DNA from 3 places in the Nonomuraea sp. NPDC004702 genome. Region 3 is predicted to be linked to each of the others. Evidence: riboswitches for the same ligand, from Rfam matches in the RefSeq annotation. Region 3 holds a riboswitch; each other region holds the start of a gene.
The links. A riboswitch is a leader RNA that binds a small molecule or an ion and turns the genes downstream of it on or off. The one in region 3 is predicted to bind thiamine pyrophosphate.
Positions count from the first base shown of each region.

Region 1: another riboswitch for thiamine pyrophosphate. It lies ahead of ACWEJ6_RS25080 (purine-cytosine permease family protein); the one in region 3 lies ahead of thiC (phosphomethylpyrimidine synthase ThiC).
Region 2: another riboswitch for thiamine pyrophosphate. It lies ahead of ACWEJ6_RS17375 (FAD-dependent oxidoreductase); the one in region 3 lies ahead of thiC (phosphomethylpyrimidine synthase ThiC).

Region 1 is NZ_JBSGCE010000020.1:111,808-114,061, forward strand. Features, by position in the region: gene ACWEJ6_RS25070 (Fpg/Nei family DNA glycosylase) at 1-827, shown strand, start outside; gene ACWEJ6_RS25075 (rhodanese-like domain-containing protein) at 854-1,177, shown strand; TPP riboswitch at 1,229-1,342, shown strand; gene ACWEJ6_RS25080 (purine-cytosine permease family protein) at 1,333-2,254, shown strand, end outside.
Region 2 is NZ_JBSGCE010000012.1:53,252-55,505, forward strand. Features, by position in the region: gene ACWEJ6_RS17365 (Rv2175c family DNA-binding protein) at 1-17, opposite strand, end outside; gene ACWEJ6_RS17370 (NAD(P)/FAD-dependent oxidoreductase) at 48-1,217, opposite strand; TPP riboswitch at 1,270-1,386, shown strand; gene ACWEJ6_RS17375 (FAD-dependent oxidoreductase) at 1,376-2,254, shown strand, end outside.
Region 3 is NZ_JBSGCE010000002.1:410,553-412,806, forward strand. Features, by position in the region: gene ACWEJ6_RS04430 (glycosyl hydrolase family 95 catalytic domain-containing protein) at 1-387, shown strand, start outside; gene ACWEJ6_RS04435 (class I SAM-dependent methyltransferase) at 347-967, opposite strand; TPP riboswitch at 1,003-1,115, shown strand; gene thiC (phosphomethylpyrimidine synthase ThiC) at 1,108-2,254, shown strand, end outside.

The sequences.
Region 1 (2,254 bases), on a different contig from region 3:
CGGTCGGCCGTTCGATCGCCGGCGTCGACGTCGTCGGCTTCCAGGCGCTCAAGACGTTCGACCCGCCGGTCACCGCGCTCGGCGGGCTCACCGTCACGAACGTGTCGAGGCACGGCAAGTTCCTCGACCTCGACTGCGACGGCCTGCACCTGATCATCCACCTGGCCCGCGCCGGCTGGCTGCGCTGGCGCGACGACCTGACCGGCGCCCGGCCGGTGCGGCCGGGCAAGGGGCCGCTGGCCGTACGCGTACGGCTGGCGCCGGACGACGACGGCCTGGCCCCCGGCTTCGAGCTGACCGAGGCCGGCACGCAGAAACGGCTGGCCGTCTACGTCACCGACAAGCCGGAGGACGTGCCCGGCGTCGCCGCCCTGGGCCCCGACCCGCTCGACGACGCCTTCACCGTCGAGGCGCTCAAGCGCATCGTGGGCGGCAACCGCACCCAGATCAAGGGGCTGCTGCGCGACCAGAAGGTGATCGCGGGCATCGGCAACGCCTACTCCGACGAGGTGCTGCACGCGGCGAGGATGTCGCCGTTCAAGATCGCCGCGACGCTGACCGACGCGCAGATCGCCGACCTGCACGAGGCCATCGTGACGACGTTGCGCGACGCCGTCGAACGGGCGCACGGGCTGGCCGCCAAGGACCTCAAGGCGGAGAAGAAGTCCGGACTGCGCGTGCACAACCGGGCCGGCCAGCCGTGCGACGTGTGCGGCGACACGATCCGCGAGGTGTCCTTCGCCGACTCCGCGCTCCAGTACTGCCCGACCTGCCAGACGGGCGGGAAGCCGCTGGCCGACCGGCGGATGTCGCGCCTGCTCAAGTAGGGTCCCGGGCGCGGGATGATGGAGACATGACCGTTCCAGAGATCGACGTCACCGCCGTTCCCGACGACGCCTACCTGCTCGACGTCCGCGAGCAGGACGAGTGGCTGGCCGGCCACGCCCCCGAGGCCGTGCACATCCCCATGTCGCAGATCCAGGGCCGGGTCGAGGAGGTGCCCGCCGACCGCACCGTCTACGTGGTGTGCCGGGTCGGCGGCCGGTCGATGCAGGTCACGGCGTGGCTCAACCAGCTCGGGCGCGACGCCGTCAACGTGGGCGGCGGCATGCAGTCGTGGGAGTTCGCGCGCCGTCCGATGGTCAGCGAGACCGGGCAGGATCCTTTCGTGGCCTGAATGCCCCACTGTGGCGATTCCGCCGCCATTGAGGCATGATGAGGGCGCCAACTGCATAGTCGCGGGAGCTCGGGGTGCCGGGCTGAGAGGGCAGCAACACAGCCGCTGCCGACCGCCTGAACCTGTCCGGGTAATGCCGGCGTAGGGAGTGTGCGATGACGCATGTCGTCGACGAAGTTCCGCTGACCCTTGACGGCGCGCCCCCCAAGACCCTCGGCGTCCTCGACCAGGGCGCGCTCTGGGCCAACCTCGGTGTCAGCCTCCTCGGCTTCTCCGGCGCGCTCGTCCTGATCGATCCCCTGGGCAACGCGCCGCTCAGCCTCGTGGCCGCGCTCACGGCCGCCGTGGTCGGCAGCCTCATCGGCACGGCCATGGTCGGCCTGTCGGCCATCCCCGGCACGCAGACCGGGCGGCCGGCGATGGTGCTGCTGCGCGGGCTGTTCGGGGCGAAGATGTCGTACGTCCCGTCCGTGCTGAACATCGTGCAGATGCTCGGCTGGGGGGCTTTCGAGCTCTGGGTGATCGCCAAGGCCGCGAACGCGATCTTCGGGAGCGTCCCGTACCAGGTGTGGGTGGTGGTGGCGGGGGTGCTGACCACCGCGCTCGCCGTCTGGCCGCTCGGGTCGATCCGGCTGCTGCGCCGGTACGTGACCGCCGGCGTGATCGTGTCGCTGATCTGGTTCACCGTGTCGTTCCTGGGCGAGGCGCCGACGTACACGGGCGGGTCGTGGACGGCCTTCGCCCCGGCCGTCGACTACGTCATCGCCCTGTCGGTGTCGTGGGTGCCGATGGCCGCCGACTTCGCCAGGCACTCGCGTTCCAGCCGGGCCGCCTTCACCGGCGTCGTCGGCGGCTACACCGTCGCCCAGGTGGCCTGCCTGGCACTCGGCGTGTACGCGGTGGCCATCGCGGGCGCCCAGGCGGTCCAGGCCGACGGCATGGTCGTGTTCCAGCCGTTCGTCGCGGCGCCGCTGGGCGCGCTGTTCTTCGGCATCCTGGTGCTGCGCGAGACCGACCAGTCCTTCGCCAACGTCTACTCCACCACCGTCTCGCTGCAGAACCTGATGCCGAAGGTGG
Region 2 (2,254 bases), on a different contig from region 3:
GCAACAGAAAGCGTCACGAAACCACAACTACCACATGCCGTCCTTGCTCAAACAACACAATCCCGTAGGGGGACCTCTGGATCTACCAGGCGTTCTGTGTCGAGGCGATGCCCGCCTTCGATGATCCTACGGCCCTGCACGTAGTCCCGGGGCCGGTCGACGGCGAGCACGGCGGCGAGGGTGTCGCCGGACGTCAGCCACACGGCCGACCACTTGCCCTCGGGCTCGCCCCGGTAGAGCAGGCGGTCGCCGGAGGGGTGGTGGCCGATGTACTGGACCATGTGGCCGAACTGCTCGGACCAGAAGTAGGGGGCCGGGTCGTAGACGGCCTCCTCCCCCAGCAGGGTCGCGGCGGCGACCTCGGGCGAGCCGAGCGCGGTGTCCCAGTGCTCGACGCGCAGCCGGACGCCGTAGCGGCGCGACCACCAGGCCGCGCAGTCGCCGGCGGCGACCACGTTCGGCATGGACGTGCGCAGGTGCTCGTCGGTGACGACGCCGTTGTGCAGGTCGATGTCGGAGCCGGCCAGCCACTCGACGGCCGGGCGCACGCCGATGCCCGTGACGACCACGTGCGCCTGGACGAACTCGCCCCCCACCAGCCGCACGCCGCCCTCGTCCACCTCGTCGACCATGGTGTTCAGGCGCAGGTCGATGCCGTCGTACCAGTGTCGCGTGCGGGCGCCGATCTCCGGGCCCACGGCGTTGGCCAGCGGGGCGGGGCCGGCCTCGATCACGGTCACCGAGCAACCGGCCTTGCGGGCGGCGGTGGCGACCTCGGCGCCGATCCAGCCGGCGCCGATGATCGCCACATGGGCTCCGGCCACGAGCCCGGCGCGCAGCTCGTGGGCGTCGTCGAGGGTGCGCAGGACGTGCTGGGGGCCGTCGCCGGGCACGGTGATCGGCTCGGTGCCGGTGGCGATCACGAGGCCGTCGTAGCCGAGCTCGCCCTCGGTCGTCTCCACGACGCCCTCGCGCAGGGCCTTGGCGGTGACGCCTGGCCAGAAGTCGACCTCCAGCGCGTCGAGGTCGGCCTCCAGGAAGCTGGAGTCGGCCGCGCCGGACAGCACGGCCTTGGACAACGGCGGACGGTCGTAGGGCCGATGGCGCTCCTGGCCGATCAGCGTGATCCGTCCGGTGAAGCCGCGCCCGCGCAGCGCCTCCGCGCTGCGCAGCCCGGCCAGGCCCGCTCCCACCACTACGACATGGTTCACGTTCATGACCATAACGGGGGCGGTGCCGGCACGTCGCGCCGAGGCCGTAGGCTGGAGGCGCAAGACGCGCGGGAGTCCGGCCGTCACCGGGCTGAGAGGAAGGCTTGAGCGGGCCTTCGACCGCAAGACACCTGATCCGGATCATGCCGGCGAAGGGAGCGCGGATGAATGTGATCGTGGGCGGCGGGGTCGTCGGGTTGTCGATCGCCTGGCGGCTGGCCCGCGAGGGGCTGCCCGTCACGGTGGTCGATCCGGCTCCGGGGCGCGGGGCGTCCTACGCGGCGGCCGGGATGCTGGCGCCCGTCAGCGAGGTCGCCTACACCGAGGAGCCTTTGCTGCGGCTGGGGGCCGCCTCGCTGAGCCGATGGCCGTCCTTCGCCGCCGAACTGGCCGCCGACGCGGACCTCGGCGTGGGCCTCGATGCGGGTTTCGATGCAGGCTTCGACGCGGGCCTCGGGCCAGGTCTCGGCGCGGGCCCGAGCGGCGGTTCCGGTGGCGGGGCCGGGGCGAGGGCCGGGGAGGCGTTCGGGGGCGCGTTCGGGGTGATCGGGCCGGAGGGGGCCGCTGGCCGTGCGCTCGACCTGCGCGCCGACGGCACGCTCGACGTCGCCTTCGGGGCCGACGACCTCGCGGCGCTCGACGACCTGGCGGCGTTCATGGACAAGCTGGGGCTGCGGGTCGAGCGGCTGACCGGGCGCGAGTGCCGGCGTCTGGAGCCCATGCTGGCCCCTTCGGTGCGCGGCGGGCTGCTGGCCCCCGGTGACGCCTGGGTCGATCCGCGCCGGGTCACGGCGGCGCTGCTGGCCGCGCTCGACCGGCTGGGCGTGCCCGTCGTGCGGGCGCGGGTGACCGGCCTGCTGCGCGACGGCGACGCCGCTCCAGGCGCCGCGACCGGCGCTGGGACCAGCTCTGGCACCGGCGCTCTGACCGGTGCTGGGATCAGCTCTGTGACCGGCGCTGGGATCGGTGCTGGGGCAGGCGGTGCGGCAGGACCTGTGGCGGGAGCCGTGACAGGTGCTGTGGCAGGTGCTGTGAGGGGGGTG
Region 3 (2,254 bases):
CGGCTCAAGGACGGCGACCGCGCCCTGAGCATGCTGGGCGGGCAACTGCGCGCCAGCACGCTGCCCAACCTGTGGGACACGCATCCGCCGTTCCAGATCGACGGGAACCTCGGCGCGACCGCCGGGGTGGCCGAGATGCTGCTCCAGAGCCACGCCGGCGTCATCGAGCTGCTGCCCGCGCTGCCGGCCGCCTGGCGCGCGGGCTCGTTCGACGGGCTGCGCGCCCGCGGCGGCTTCACCGTCGGGGTGACCTGGGCGGACGGCGTGCCGGTCGAGGTCAGGCTGTCGTCGGCGCGTGGCGGGACCGCCCGGCTGCGCGGCCCCGGGTTCGCGCTCGACCTGGAGACTAGGGCTGGGGAGAGCTGCGCGCTGTCGCCAGCACGCTGAACCACGTGCGGTGGGTGACGTTCGTCTCGTGCCAGGCGACCGCGAACCCGGCCGCGTCCAGCACCGCGAGCAGGTCGCCCGCGTCGCGGTGGACGAACCAGCGCTCGTACTCCGTCCGGTACGGCACCGGCTCCCAGCCCTCGCTGTCGCCCAGGGCGGTGATCAGCGCGAGCACCCCGCCGGGGCGCAGCGCCGCGTGCCAGGCGCGCAACGTCGCCTCGGTCTGCTCGGACGGCACGTGCACGAGGGCCGCGGCCGACCAGAGGCCGTCCAGGGACGCCGGCGACAGCGGCGGGTGTCGCAGATCGCCCAGGACGGTGGGCACGCCGCGCCCTGTGGCGAGCCTGGCCATCTCGATCGACAGGTCCACGCCCACGGTGGTCAGGCCGCGTCCGGCGAACCAGGCCGACTCGCGCCCCGGGCCGCATCCCAGGTCGGCGACCGTGGCCCCGGCGGGCAGGGCTGAGGCGAACCGGTCGCGGACGGCCACGATCGAGGGTGACGGATCGGCGACCTGCTCGTCGAACTGGCGCGCGATGCGGTCGTAGGTGGCGGTCGTGTGCGCAATGGGATCAGACATCCCCTTGATCCTGCCACGCGCGGGGTTATGATCGCGATGACCAACGCGGGAGCCCGGTGCGGACCGGGCTGAGAGGACGGCTGTCAGCCGCCGACCGCCAGAACCTGCTCCGGATAATGCCGGCGAAGGGAGTTTGCGCGATGAGCGACGCGCGCTTTTCCAAGATCTACATCGGTGACCTTCAGGTGCCGATGCGCGAGGTCAGGCTGTCGAACGGCACGTCGGTGCGGCTCTACGACACCTCGGGGCCGTCGCGTACCGACCGCTCGGCGTGGGGGTCGCCGGTCACCCAGCTCGGCGCGGCGCGGCGCGGCGTGGTGACCAAGGAGATGGAGTTCGTGGCCGTCCGGGAGGGGATGACGCCCGAGTTCGTCCGGCAGGAGGTCGCGGCCGGGCGGGCGGTCATCCCCGCCAACGTCAACCATCCGGAGTCCGAGCCGATGGCGATCGGCCGGAACTTCCTGGTCAAGATCAACGCCAACATCGGCAACTCCGCCGTCACCTCCTCGATCGAGGAGGAGGTCGAGAAGATGACCTGGGCCACCCGGTGGGGCGCCGACACCGTCATGGACCTGTCCACCGGGCCGAACATCCACGAGACCCGCGAGCAGATCATCCGCAGCTCGCCCGTCCCGGTCGGCACCGTGCCCATCTACCAGGCGCTGGAGAAGGTGGGCGGGCGTCCCGAGGCGCTGTCGTGGGAGGTCTACCGCGACACCCTGATCGAGCAGTGCGAGCAGGGCGTCGACTACGTGACGGTGCACGCGGGCGTGCGGCTGGCGCACGTCCCGCTGACCGCCCGCCGCAAGACCGGGATCGTCTCGCGCGGGGGCTCGATCATGGCCGCCTGGTGCCTGGCCCACCACCGCGAGAGCTTCCTGTACGAGCACTTCGACGAGATGTGCGCCCTGCTGGCCCGCTACGACGTGACGTTCTCGCTGGGCGACGGGCTGCGCCCCGGCTCGATCGCGGACGCCAACGACGAGGCCCAGTTCGCCGAGCTGCGCACCCTGGGCGAGCTGACCAGGATCGCGCACGCGCACGACGTGCAGGTGATGATCGAGGGTCCCGGCCACGTGCCCATGCACAAGATCAAGGAGAACGTCGACCTGCAGCGCGAGCTCTGCGACGACGTGCCCTTCTACACCCTCGGCCCGCTCGTCACCGACATCGCCCCCGGCTACGACCACATCACCTCGGGCATCGGCGCCGCCATGATCGCCTGGTACGGCACCGCCATGCTCTGCTACGTCACGCCCAAGGAGCACCTCGGCCTGCCCAACCGCG